3 regions of the Exiguobacterium sp. BRG2 genome follow, and region 3 is predicted to be linked to each of the others. Evidence: riboswitches for the same ligand, from Rfam matches in the RefSeq annotation. Region 3 holds a riboswitch; each other region holds the start of a gene.
The links. A riboswitch is a leader RNA that binds a small molecule or an ion and turns the genes downstream of it on or off. The one in region 3 is predicted to bind lysine.

Region 1 (4,475 bases), on a different contig from region 3:
GTCTCAATTCGTAATCGTTGATCATATTCCTGTTCATTCATCTCTTTTGTTCCTTCTTTCCGGCATTCTTTCCCTCATCGTACTATACTGAAGAAGTACGTTACTCGTTTTTTGAAAGGGGATTTTATGATGATCGTCGTTACGAACCGGATTAAAGTCAAAAAGGGGATGGCTGCAGCTCTCGCTCCTCGTTTTACGCGTCCAAGTGGACTTGATACGATGGACGGATTCATCCGTGTTGAGGTCTTATTGACGCAAAACATCGAAGAACACGATGAAATGAACGTCAACATGTACTGGGAAGATATGAAGAGTTTTCAAGCGTGGCGGGAAAGTGACGATTTCAAAGCGTCACATAGTCGACCTGCGAGTAGTGAGGCAGGAGAATCGCCAATGCTCGGCAGCGAGATTCTGACATATGAAGTCGCTTCGGTCAAAGAACGCGCATGATGCACGAAAAGGACTCGTATCGAGTCCTTTTTTATATACCTATATACAAATAGTGAAAGGGTCGAATTGTCACAAATGGTATTATTTGTTATCATAGTGCCATTACAGAGAGAGAGGGTCCTTCATGAATTCATTAACTATATTTGAACAAGCCATTCGTAGCTTACCTGACGATCGTACGTTACGACGTGATGAATTATGGACGGACGATTTTTTATTGCAACAGGAGAACGAGCTGACCGTCTATTACTCTCCGATTGGCGAATACGTCAATACTGAAGCAAAAGTCGTCATCATCGGGATCACACCAGGTTTTGAACAGATGCGAATCGCTTTCGAAGAAGCGACAGATGCCCTTCACCATGGTGTTTCATTAGAAGAGACGGAACGCCTCGTCAAATATACAGCAAGCTTTGCCGGAACGATGCGACGTAATCTCGTCCAGATGCTCGATACACTTGAACTTCCAGCATTGCTCGGAATCGAGACGACGGCTAGCTTATTTCATCAACACCAGGAATTGTTACATCCGACGTCACTGTTAAAGCAACCCGTCTTTTATCGCGAAAAAAATTACTCGGGTCATCAACCGAAGATCAATCGTAGCCCTTTATTGAGGCACTACGCGGAAGAACACTTCGTCGCTGAGATCAATCAGTTACAAAAAACAGCGTTATTAATTCCACTCGGTCGGGTCGTCGAGACGCAAGTCCGTGGATTGATTCATGATGGACGAATCGAACAGCATCAGCTTCTTTCCGGATTCCCCCACCCATCTGGCGCGAACGGTCATCGAAAAAAACAATTCGAGGAAAACCAAGCCTATTTGATGAAACAGCTCATTCAACATTTTGCTGAATAAACAACTTTATCTTAAATTATCAGAATATATGGTTGAATCGCTTCTGAAATACATGATAAAGTGTCCATAAGAACAGAATATGACTATTCTATCGATGAGGTAGAGGCGCGATTTCAATCAGTACTTGGTCCGAGGATGACAACGAAGACGACTACAGGAAAGGTGACATCGCCGAAATGACAGTATGTGTCGAGCATATCGTCGTTGGTCGATTCGGGAAACACCCGATCGATTGCCATACATAACAATTGTATGGAGCGCTCCAATTCGGCTAAGAAAGACGCATCCAGCGAGGGTGTCGGCTTTGTTGCCGGTGCCCTTGCTTTTTTTGTGCCGCGGGGTCTCATCTTTAAGCTATTTATTAAAGAGGAGGATATTTTTCATGGTCAACTATTCAGATTCCATTATTGCCCTTGTACCTGCTTTACTAGCTATCTTATTAGCCATCTTTACCCGAAAGGTCGTTCTTTCGTTAGGTGTCGGCATTCTCGTCGGTGCCCTGTTACTCCACCGTTTTAACCCGATCGATACGGTAACCTATCTCGGCAAGAACATCTTCAGTCTCTTTTGGGCAGACGGTGCCTTGAACGAGTGGAACGTCTTATTGCTTGTCTTCTTGTTATTGCTCGGCGTCCTTTCCACGCTCATTCAGACATCAGGTGGCGCTCGTGCCTTCGGTGAATGGGCTTCTACTCACGTCAAGACAGCGCGTGGTGCACGCTTAGTCGCCTTCGGACTCGGTATCTTGATTTTCATCGATGATTACTTCAACAGTCTCGCTGTCGGCAACGTCAGTCGTCCGTTAACGGATCGCCGCGGTGTCTCACGAGCAAAGCTTGCCTATCTGATTGACTCAACGGCTGCACCTGTTTGTGTCATCAGTCCGCTTTCGAGTTGGGGTGCATTCATCATCTCCATCATCGCCGGTATCTTAACGACGCACTCGATTACGGATTACTCAGCGTTTAGCGCCTTCATGATGATCGTTCCAATGAACTTCTATGCGATTTTTGCGTTACTTTTAACACTTTACATCGCTTACTCTGGCGTCTCTGTCGGACCGATGAAACAACATGAACACCGTGCCGCGAAAGGTGAACTTTTTGATGCGTCAAAAGGAACACCGATGGGGATGGCAAAAGAGGTCAACGAACAGACGAACGGAAAAGTACGGGATCTCGTCGTTCCAATCGTCGTTCTCGTCATTGCTACGATCAGTGCGTTGCTCGGAACAGGTGCTCAGGCACTTGCAGCCGACAATCGCCCGTTTACTTTAATTGGAGCATTTGAGGCAACAGACGTCACACGTTCACTCGTCGCAGGTGTCGTCATCAGTTTAATCGTTGCTTTCCTGATGCTGATCGGACGGAAAATTCCGGGCCGCGATTACCGTGCAAGCATCGTTGCTGGTATGCGTTCGATGTGGCCAGCAGTCGTGATTCTGTTATTTGCTTGGACGATCATTGCTGTTATCGGTGATATGAAAACAGGCGATTATCTCGCAAGCTTCATCAGCAACTCGATTTCTGCTTCGTACTTGCCGTTCTTATTATTCTTGATTGCCGGCTTGATGGCATTCTCGACAGGAACAAGTTGGGGCACATTCGGGATCATGTTGCCCATCGGTGCGGATCTCGTCATGGCTGTCGATGCTTCACTCTTGTTACCGACGCTTGCTGCTGTTCTTGCTGGATCTGTCTTCGGTGACCATTGTTCACCGATTTCCGATACGACGATCCTCAGTTCGACAGGGGCTGGATCCCATCATATCGATCACGTCACGACACAGTTACCGTATGCGTTAGTCGGTGCCGTCACTGCGGCAGTCGGTTATTTAGTCATCGGTTTCACGGAGTCTTCGGTCTTCGGTTTCATCGGAGCTCTTGTCACATTCGTACTCTTCGTCGTCGTCTTGAACGTTCTCTCGAAAAAAGGAGAAACCGCTTCGGATTTACAGACGGATTAATGTAATTCTTTACGAAAAAAGGCATTGGATGCGCGCATCCAATGCCTTTTTTATATCTATTCGTTTCACACCATCAATAAACACACATCATTCGCGAACGCTACTGGATCCTCGAGTGGAAGTCCTTCGACAAGTAATGCTTGTTGATACATTAGTTTGGTATAGCGCTCGAATTTTGAACGATCGTTTTGATACGCCGTTTCAAGAGACTCGAACACTGCGTGTGACGGATTCAATTCAAGAATCTTGACCGCTTCTACCCCTTCATTATTCGGCATCGCCTTCAGAATTTTCTCCATCTCGATCGAGACAGCGCCGTCCGTCGCAAAGCAGACAGGATGCGATTTTAGACGTGTTGAGGCTTTGACTTCCTTGACTTGCCCACTTAGCACTTCCTGCATGGCTTGGAACATCTCTGCTTGTGCGTCCGTCGTCTCCGCTTCCTCCGCTTCAATCCCTAAATCGCTACTCGTGACCGACTTGAACGTCTTCTCGTTGTACGTCACGAGCATCTGGATCGCGAACTCATCGATCTCTTCCGTGAAGTACAAGATATCATACCCTTTATCACGGACGAGCTCGGATTGTGGTAATTTATCCAGACGATTCGTACTCTCACCAGCGGCGTAGTAAATATGTGCCTGATCTTCCGGCATCGCTGCGACGTATTCTGCGAGTGTGATCAACTTCTTTTCCTTCGCCGAGTAGAAGAGGACCAGATCCTGCACCTGTTCTTTATGCATGCCATAATCATTATACATACCGAACTTCAGCTGGCGTCCGAACGCTTGATAGAATGTTTCGTACTTCGTGCGATCCTCGCGCAGGAGGGCTTCGAGTTGTGTCTTGATCTTACTTTGGATATTTTTCGCGATCAATTTCAATTGACGATCGTGTTGCAGTAACTCGCGCGAGATGTTGAGCGATAAGTCTTCCGAGTCAACCATCCCTTTGACGAAACTGAAGTGATCCGGCAACAAGTCGCTGCATTTTTCCATGATCAAGACACCGTTGGCATAGAGTTCAAGACCCTTTTCAAATTCCTTCGAATAATAATCGTACGGTGCCTGCTCTGGAATGAATAAGATCGATTGATAACGAACAGCGCCGTCGACACTGATATGAATGTGTTTCGCTGGTGTGTCGAAACCATAACGCTTCTCTTGGTAGAAGTTCGTATAGTCCTCGTCTGTCAAT
Region 2 (4,475 bases), on a different contig from region 3:
GATGATCGCAGCAAATCCCGCCGTGACTTCCCACGCCATACTCGACATATTTCCCATGAAGGATTGTCCGTTTAATCCAATCAACTGTTCTGCCGACAAATTCGTCAGCAGTAGCGAACCGGCAATGAACACACCGCTTAATCCTCGCCCTGCTAAGAAGTATTCATCGACGCCTTGTGTTTTCCCACGCGTCAATCGGTAGGATATGTAGGCAACGAGCAACATGAAAAACGCTGCAGAACCTAATGTGAAAAATAATTCAGATGTAGTCATGCGTCTCCCCCTATTCTTTATTTATATTTTCCTTTTATGAATATGTATTCATTGATTCCTTTTTTATACTTTTTCAAAACTATATTTTAGAAAACGTTTTTATTTAAAGGAATAAAAAACCACCTTCATTTATAGAAGGTGGTTCCGATTGCAGAAAAATGGGCTGACTCAAAAATGACTCGTCTTCACGCCCTTTCCTCAGGCGAGACACAAGCCAGTTTTCCCGCTCTATTCGAGCAGGAAAACGGGTCTTGTTTGTCTCTGACAGCGCAAAATTGCGCTTTTTCCTGTAGGAGTGGCGTGTAACGTGTCATTCTTCTTTATACCCGGAAAGAGAATCAGAGAAGCGTTTTGTTCACTCGACATCGCTTCCTAGGGAAAAACAAGCAAGAGCGACCCTGCAGCGAAGCGAAGCGGCGCGATGCTTGTCCCAGGAAAACGATTCGAAACGAACAAAAAAGCGCAATCTTCCTCATCAGACTCATCAGAGAAAAATTGCACTTTGTCTTCAATCTCAATTACCTTCATTTATAGAAGGTGGTTCACACATTATGATTGACGTGGATGTTCTGGGAAGTCCATCTCTTCGTAACGAACAATCGACGTCCGGTTTTTAAATTTGTGTCCTAACCAGAAGGCAAGGAACAACGGAATTCCGACATATGTCGCGGCAATCCCGACCCAATCAATTTGATCAGCAAGGAATGCTGCATAGTTTTGACCAACGATGACAAGGAAACAAAGACCGAATGCAAACAGCGGACCGAACGGGAACGCTGGTGCAACGTAAGGTAAATCTTTCAACGAATGACCTTGTGCAAGGAATCCTTTACGGAAACGATAGTGACTGATCGCAATTCCGAGCCACGCGATGAATCCTGTCATACCTGAAGCATTGAGTAACCACAGATAGACTTGTCCACCAAACATCGATGTTAAGAAACAGAGTGCACCGATTGCTCCTGTTGCAAGCAAGGCGTTACGCGGTACCCCATTTTTCGACACTTTTGCAAAGAACTTTGGTGCATCTCCTTGACGAGCAAGTGTATACAGCATCCGTGTGGAAGCATACATACCTGAGTTACCGGCAGATAGAACAGATGTCAAGATGACGGCGTTCATGAGTGCTGCCGAGAACGCAAGACCTGCTTTTTCAAAGACGAGCGTAAACGGACTAACGGCAATGTCCGTGATGTCATTGGAAACCAAGTTCGGGCTCGTATACGGAATGAGCATCCCGATGACGAAAATCGCAAGGATGTAGAAGAGTAAAATGCGCCAGAAGACTTGTTTGACTGCTTTTGGAATGTTTTTTTTCGGATTTTCCGATTCACCTGCGGCAATCCCGACTAGCTCCGTTCCTTGGAAACTGAATCCAGCAACGAGGATGATTCCGATGACGGCAGGAATACCACCGACGAACGGCGCATCCCCGAGAGCAAAGTTTTTAAAGCCAACTGGTGGCTCCGATGTAAAGACACCGAAAATCATCGCAACACCGACGACTAAGAAGACGATGACAGTGACGACTTTAATCATGGCGAACCAATACTCCGCTTCCCCAAAACCTTTAACGGAGAAGTAGTTCAAGCCGATCATGAGTAAAAGGAATAAGGCACTGAAGTAAAATCCAGGAACGTCCGGGAACCAATACGTCATAACGATTTGTGCTGCAACGAGCTCAACTGCGATCGTGACCGCCCAGTTGTACCAGTAGTTCCAGCCGAGGGCAAAGCCGAATGAGGGATCGACGAATTTTGTCCCGTATGTCGAGAAGGATCCGGCGACAGGCATATACGCCGCCATTTCGCCAAGACTTGTCATTAGGAAGTAGACCATCAGACCAACGATTGCATACGATAGGAGTGCACCACCTGGTCCTGCTGCTGCAACGGAAGCACCGGACGCGATGAAAAGTCCTGTTCCGATTGCCCCACCGATGGCGATCATCGACATGTGACGGGCTTGTAATCCACGTTTTAATCCTTCGGCTGTCGAATCTGTTGTTTGTTTCACATCTAGTTTGTTCATTTCGTTCGCTTCTCTCTGTTTAGATTTTTTGAGAGGACACTTTTTGAATGAAAAAACAAAAAGCGCCCTCATCTTCCAGATGGAAGATGAGAACGCAACATAATAAAATGAATGCGCCTCATTCTACCGTCGTGAAAGATAGCTCTCCACAAGTGAGTGATACCCGACTTGTGACAGTATTAGACCTATTCGACCTAATCCCAATCGATCATCTTCAAAGCGATGATTGATTTCGGCAATTCTTCCTTTCAGGTCACTTCATTTGTCGCTTGACGACATCCATAACCGTACTCTTAAGAACTGCAACCTCCATCCCACTGGTTGAGTGAGAACTGAATTAAATTAGTTATTACTACGCCATATTACACAAACCGCCACGAAATTGTCAATTGCCTTTTTTGAATCTGGGGTAGTAGATGGTAAAAATCCGATATGTTTAGTACACTAAATGATAGAAGTCCACTGAGAGAAAGGATGCTGCTTGCATGCCACAGGAACGTGATTTGCTGACTTACCGACTCGAGGAACAAATGCGTGTCATTCTTCGTACCCTGCGACGTGAACTTAATCGACTATTTGAAGGAACAGCAACCCGAAGCGAATTTTTCATCTTACGGAGTCTTTCAGAAAACGGTCCCCAGCGTCCGACACTTCTTGCGGAACAATTTGAGCTGGCGACGAGTCAAGTCACTGCTTTAACGGATAAGCTCTATAAACAAGGATATGTCACACGGACGCGTTCGACGGAAGATCGTCGCTCGATTGTCCTTGCTTTGACGGATGACGGAGAGCGTGCTTTTCGGGAACTCGAGGTCGTCCGAAGAAACTATTTACAAGATCGCTTCGGAACTTTAACAGAAGAAGAACTGGAAACGATGATTCGCGTCTTCGATAAGATTTTACTGACGATGGATGAGGATACGCTCACTTCGTCTTCATAAAAAACGGTAGATTTTCTACCGTTTTTTATGTTTTATCTAAACATTTACCTCTGTCTAACCGTTACCTAGATGAGTATACTGGAGTATATATATGGAAATCTGTTAGCTGGGGAGTTGGGAGGATTTGTTGTCCATCATGAATCAATTCATCATTAACTTTTGTCTACTGTTCACGACGATCACTCTCTTATTCTTACCATTTCGGAATCGACCACGTATTTCGCTGAATTCCAGCTGGAGTACACGCCTCATATTGGGAAGTGTCTGTGGTCTGATTGCAGTTTTGTTGATATTCAATGGCATTCAGATCGATGTCGCCCGTGTGGATTTACGAATCATCCCAGTCGCGATCGCTATGCTATTCGGTGGTTTCCCGAGCGCCATCGTCGCCGGTATAATGATCATCGGGACACGTTACTTTTTGACACCCGTCGATCAAATGGAGGGTTTTTATCTGTCCACACTGATTATCGTCTTAATCATTACGACGATCGGAATCGTACGTCGATTCGTTCATGTCTCGACACGCCATTTTCAATTATTGGTGTCAATTGGTGTTCTCTATTCGTTACCTGCCATCTATATCCTGACAAACAGTTGGTCGACATTCTTTAAAATTTCAATCGCTTATATCTTCTTTAATCTATTAGCTGGCTTTGTTGCTTTTCGACTGCTGACGGAATTACGCCGTCACTTCGAAAACATTCAGTATCAACAAAAACTAGCGATGACGGATGCTTTGACCGGACTTGCCAATCGGCGCCGTCTCGATGATTCACTGTCACTTGTCGGTTCAACGGATCAAGGGTATTCACTTGTCTTGATTGATATCGACTTCTTCAAGCACGTCAATGATACATATGGTCATGACGCCGGAGATGATGTCCTACGTCAACTCGGCATGACACTCGCTTCCTTAACACGACCGGATGACCTCGTCGGACGGTACGGTGGTGAAGAGTTTTTGATCATTTTACCAAGCACTACAGCTAAAGAAGCTCAAAAAATCGCAGAGTTGGCTCGGATGACGGTCGCACGCAACCTGTTCCCGACGGCAGACGTACCTGATCTGCAAATCACGATTTCGCTTGGGATTGCACATTCTAGTGGTTCCCATACGTCTTTAGAAGTATTACAACAAGCAGATAAAGCGTTGTATTACTCAAAAGAAAGCGGACGAAACCGAAGTACGATTTATACGAAGGAACTTGCCTTCCGACAAGCTTGAAT
Region 3 (4,475 bases):
CGTTCGATCAAAAATTAGCAAGCGTTGATTTGAAAGGCAGTCTCGCACATGCACAGATGTTATTTGAACAAGGGATTCTCGCTCAAGATGAGTGGACACAAATCCAGCAAGGATTAAAGCAACTCGAAGCGACGTTAAAGGACCATTCCTACACATTAGCGGACGAAGACATTCATATGAATCTTGAGCGTTTGTTGACGGAACAGATCGGTCCAGTTGCAGGGAAACTGCATACGGCACGGAGCCGAAACGATCAAGTCGCAACCGATTTACATCTATGGCTGGAGCAGCATGTCGAAGCGTTGACGACGGCATTGCGCGAGCTCCAATCGGTCATCACGGAACAAGCTGAGCAACATATCGAGACGGTTATGCCGGGGTATACGCATTTGCAACGGGCACAACCAATCTCGCTTGCGCATCACTTGCTCGCTTATTTCTGGATGTTCGAACGCGATGTCGAACGATTGACGGATAATCAAAAACGGATCCGAAAATCACCACTCGGAGCGGGGGCGCTCGCGGGGACCACGTTCCCGATCGACCGTTTCCGTTCTGCCGAGTTGCTCGGTTTTGAGTCGGTTTATCCGAACAGTCTCGATGCTGTCTCCGATCGCGACTTCGTCATCGAATACCTCGGGATCGCCTCGACCGTCATGATGCATCTCTCGCGTTTTTGTGAGGAAATCATCATCTGGGCGTCGCAAGAATTCAGCTTCATCGAGTTATCCGATGCCTTCTCGACAGGCTCGAGCATGATGCCACAAAAGAAAAATCCTGATTTCGCTGAGTTGATTCGTGGAAAAACGGGGCGCGTCTACGGCAACCTGATGGGCTTCTTGACGACGATGAAGGCATTACCACTCGCTTACAATAAAGACATGCAAGAGGATAAGGAAGGAGTCTTCGATACAGCAGATACCGTTCTCAAGTCCGTTCAAATCTTCACCGGAATGATTGAATCCGCGACGTTTAAGACCGAAGCGCTCAAGAAGGCGACAATGCAAGACTTCTCGAATGCAACGGAACTCGCCGACTACCTTGTGACGAAAGGCATACCATTCCGCGAAGCACACGAAATCGTCGGGAAAGCCGTCCTCTACTGTGTGCAAAACGGTTGTTTCCTGAAGGACTTGAGTCTCGAAACGTATCAAAGGTTCCATCCAGACATCACAGAAGACGTTTATCCGCTCCTCGATCCGGTTCAAGCAGTGGCACGCCGGACAAGCTACGGCGGTACAGGGTTTGCTGCCGTGTCGAAGCAACTCGAACTCGCGAAGCAGCATCTTGCGACTTGACGGATTTTGAAAAAAATTAGTCAAATAACTGGATTTAACAAAAGATGTCTGCTATAACTGTAACTAACAACCGACAGATAGAGGCGCGGATGACATGAGTAGCATCATTCTTGAAGGCAAGCATGCTGAATGATGTGAAAGGGGAAGTCCGCCGAAGTGAACGAGAAGATGCTTCTTCTCATTTGCTGGTACAACGGTTAAGATCCGTTGTACTGCCGAAACCGATGTTTCGGAGCGCTATCTTACGTAAAAGAACGAATGACTTTGTCTTCGTTTGTCCGATCGTGATAACGACGGGCCGTAGGAACGCTCCTACCGGCCCGTCGTTTTTTTCTGTATCGGGACAAAGGAGATAGGATTGTGACAACTGTACTTAAATTTGGTGGAAGCTCGGTTGCGACTGTCGAACAGATTCAGTCTATTGCGAATTATTTGAAGAGTCGCGCAGCCGAAGGTGAAAAACTCGTCGTTGTCGTTTCGGCGATGGGCAAGATGACAGATTCTTTGATCGCTCAGGCGCAAGCCATCACGGATCGCCCTGAGCGGCGAGAACTCGATCGTCTGCTTGCCATCGGAGAAGAACAGACGATTTCATTACTCAGCATCGCCCTCAACTCACTCGGCGTCAAAGCGTTATCGCAAACAGGCGCACAAGCGGGAATCAGCACGATGGGATTGCATACGAAAAGTAAGATCAAACAGATTGATGGAGATCTATTACGACAAAAACTCGAAACGTACGATGTTGTCATCGTCGCCGGATTCCAAGGTGTCAACGAACTCGGTGATGTGACGACGCTCGGACGGGGTGGATCGGATACAACGGCTGTTGCCCTTGCGGCAGTCCTTGATAAACGGTGTGAAATCTACACGGATGTCGACGGTGTCTATACGGCTGATCCACGAATCCATGCCACTGCTCAACCGATTCCGCACATCTCATATGATGAGATGATGGAGATGAGCGCCCTCGGGTCGAAGGTCATGGAAATGCGGAGTGTCGAACTAGGAAAAAAATACGGCGTACACATCTTCGTCGGGAAAACACTTGAATCGAAAAGGGGAACATGGATCATGGAAGCGACGGAAACAATGGAACAAAAAGCGGTCACGAGTGTCAGTGTGACGAAGAACGTCTTGACGGTATCAATCAAACACGTACCGCAAACGAACGCAGCAGTAGCCGATATCTTCGAACTCTTATCGAACCGCCACGTCAACATCGACATGATCAGTCAAACGACGTTTGACAGTGACATCTTCCTATCGTTCTCCTGTCCACTCGACGAGGAAGAGTTCCTCGATGAAGCATTGAAAGACATCATGGATCGCTTCACGACAGTCAAGGTCGACCGCCACGATCAGCACGCGAAGTTATCTGTCGTCGGAATCGGGATGCGGGATGCAACAGGTGTTGCCTCAAAGTTGTTCGCGATCTTCCGAGCGGAGAATATCCCGTTCTATCAAGTCACGACATCAGAAATCAGCATCTCGTACACGATTGCACAAGCAGACATTGAACGGACGGTTGCAGCGATTGCAAACGCGTTCGAGTTATAAGGAGGAAAACAGCATGTATCATGTAGCCGTCATCGGAGCAACCGGCGCCGTCGGTCAAAAAATGTTACAAGTACTCGCAGAACTGGACTTCCCGGTCAGCCGCCTGTCCGCTTACGCTTCTGCTCGTTCAGCAGGGAACACGGTGCAGTTCAAGGGAGAAGATATTACGATTCAAGCGCTGACGCCAAACATCACGGAAGACGGGATCGATGTCGCGTTGTTCGCAGCAGGCGGAACGATCAGTGAGCAATATGCCCCATTACTAGCTGAAAACGGAACACTCGTCGTTGATAATTCAAGTGCCTTCCGGATGCAGGAGACGATTCCACTCGTCGTGCCAGAAGTCAATCCGCAAGCGATTCAAGCGACAGACCGCTTAATTGCGAATCCGAACTGTTCGACGATTCAATCCGTCGTCGCTTTAGCACCGCTCCAGTCACTGGGATTCGAACGGATCAACTATACGACGTATCAGGCCGTATCCGGTTCCGGTCAAAAAGGAATCGAGGATCTGGCACGCGGGGCACGCGGAGAAGAGCCCGTCAATTATCCGCATCCGATTCACGATAACATCTTGCCGCATATCGATGTGTTCCTTGAGAACGGTTATACGAAAGAAGAGCAGAAGATGATTGATGAAACACGGAAAATCTTCAATCTTCCAACATTGCCTGTCAGTGCGACATGTGTCCGGGTTCCAGTCACGAACTCTCACTCGGTTGCAATCAACGTCACGTTTACACAACCGACGACGGTTGCAGCGATCCGTGAAGCACTGGAAGGCGCACCGGGCGTCGTCCTCATCGATGATGTCGCGAATACGCGTTATCCGATGCCACTTGACGCAAGCGGGACGGACGACGTCTACGTCGGTCGGATTCGACAAGATGATAGTCTCGCGAACACGTTCCATCTCTGGTGTGTAGCCGACAACATTCGAAAAGGTGCCGCGTCGAACGCCGTACAAGTCGCACGCCAAGCAATCGAACAGTCGATTCATTCATAAAAAAGGAGGAGTTCTTCATGTTCAAAGGAGCAGGTACAGCGCTCGTCACACCATTTAATGAAGCAGGCGAGTTGGATTTACACGTATTCGAACGCTTGATCGAGCAACAACTCGCAGCGGGGATTCAGGCACTTGTCGTCGGAGGAACGACAGGAGAAGGTTCGACACTGACAAACACGGAATTCGAACAGCTATTGACGACTGCCGTTCAAGTCACGGCAGGACGAGTACCCGTCATTGCCGGAACGGGTTCGAACAACACGGCAGTAACAATCGAGAAGACATTACTCGCAGAACGCCTCGGTGCGGATGCAGCGATGCTCGTCACACCGTACTACAATAAAACATCACAAGCCGGTCTCGTCGCGCACTTCACGGCGGTCGCTGATGCAACCGAGTTACCAATCATGCTGTACAACGTTCCGTCGCGGACTGGTGTTGCGATCGCAGTCGAAACCGCAGTGACGTTAGCACGTCATCCACGCATCCAAGCGTTTAAGGAAGCGAGTGGAGACGTCAGCTTCATGGGTGAACTGATGGCGGCAATTCCGGAAGACTTCGCGGTCTTCTGTGGAAATGATGATCAAATCCTGCCGTATATGGCATGGGGG

Region 1: it holds a riboswitch for lysine, as region 3 does, so the genes downstream of both, Q9R23_RS10090 (Na+/H+ antiporter NhaC family protein) here and Q9R23_RS14575 (aspartate kinase) in region 3, are expected to answer to the same signal.
Region 2: it holds a riboswitch for lysine, as region 3 does, so the genes downstream of both, Q9R23_RS12205 (amino acid permease) here and Q9R23_RS14575 (aspartate kinase) in region 3, are expected to answer to the same signal.

Annotation. Positions count from the first base shown of each region.
Region 1 covers NZ_JAUZUW010000006.1:152,001-156,475, forward strand. The annotation lists gene Q9R23_RS10075 (methyltransferase) at 1-41, opposite strand, end outside; gene Q9R23_RS10080 (heme oxygenase) at 130-450, shown strand; gene Q9R23_RS10085 (hypothetical protein) at 575-1,312, shown strand; lysine riboswitch at 1,405-1,583, shown strand; gene Q9R23_RS10090 (Na+/H+ antiporter NhaC family protein) at 1,695-3,278, shown strand; gene htpG (molecular chaperone HtpG) at 3,344-4,475, opposite strand, start outside.
Region 2 covers NZ_JAUZUW010000009.1:94,321-98,795, forward strand. The annotation lists gene Q9R23_RS12200 (solute:sodium symporter family transporter) at 1-273, opposite strand, end outside; gene Q9R23_RS12205 (amino acid permease) at 823-2,304, opposite strand; lysine riboswitch at 2,436-2,624, opposite strand; gene Q9R23_RS12210 (MarR family winged helix-turn-helix transcriptional regulator) at 2,790-3,245, shown strand; gene Q9R23_RS12215 (diguanylate cyclase) at 3,382-4,473, shown strand.
Region 3 covers NZ_JAUZUW010000014.1:9,105-13,579, reverse strand. The annotation lists gene argH (argininosuccinate lyase) at 1-1,298, shown strand, start outside; lysine riboswitch at 1,369-1,546, shown strand; gene Q9R23_RS14575 (aspartate kinase) at 1,659-2,858, shown strand; gene Q9R23_RS14570 (aspartate-semialdehyde dehydrogenase) at 2,872-3,864, shown strand; gene dapA (4-hydroxy-tetrahydrodipicolinate synthase) at 3,882-4,475, shown strand, end outside.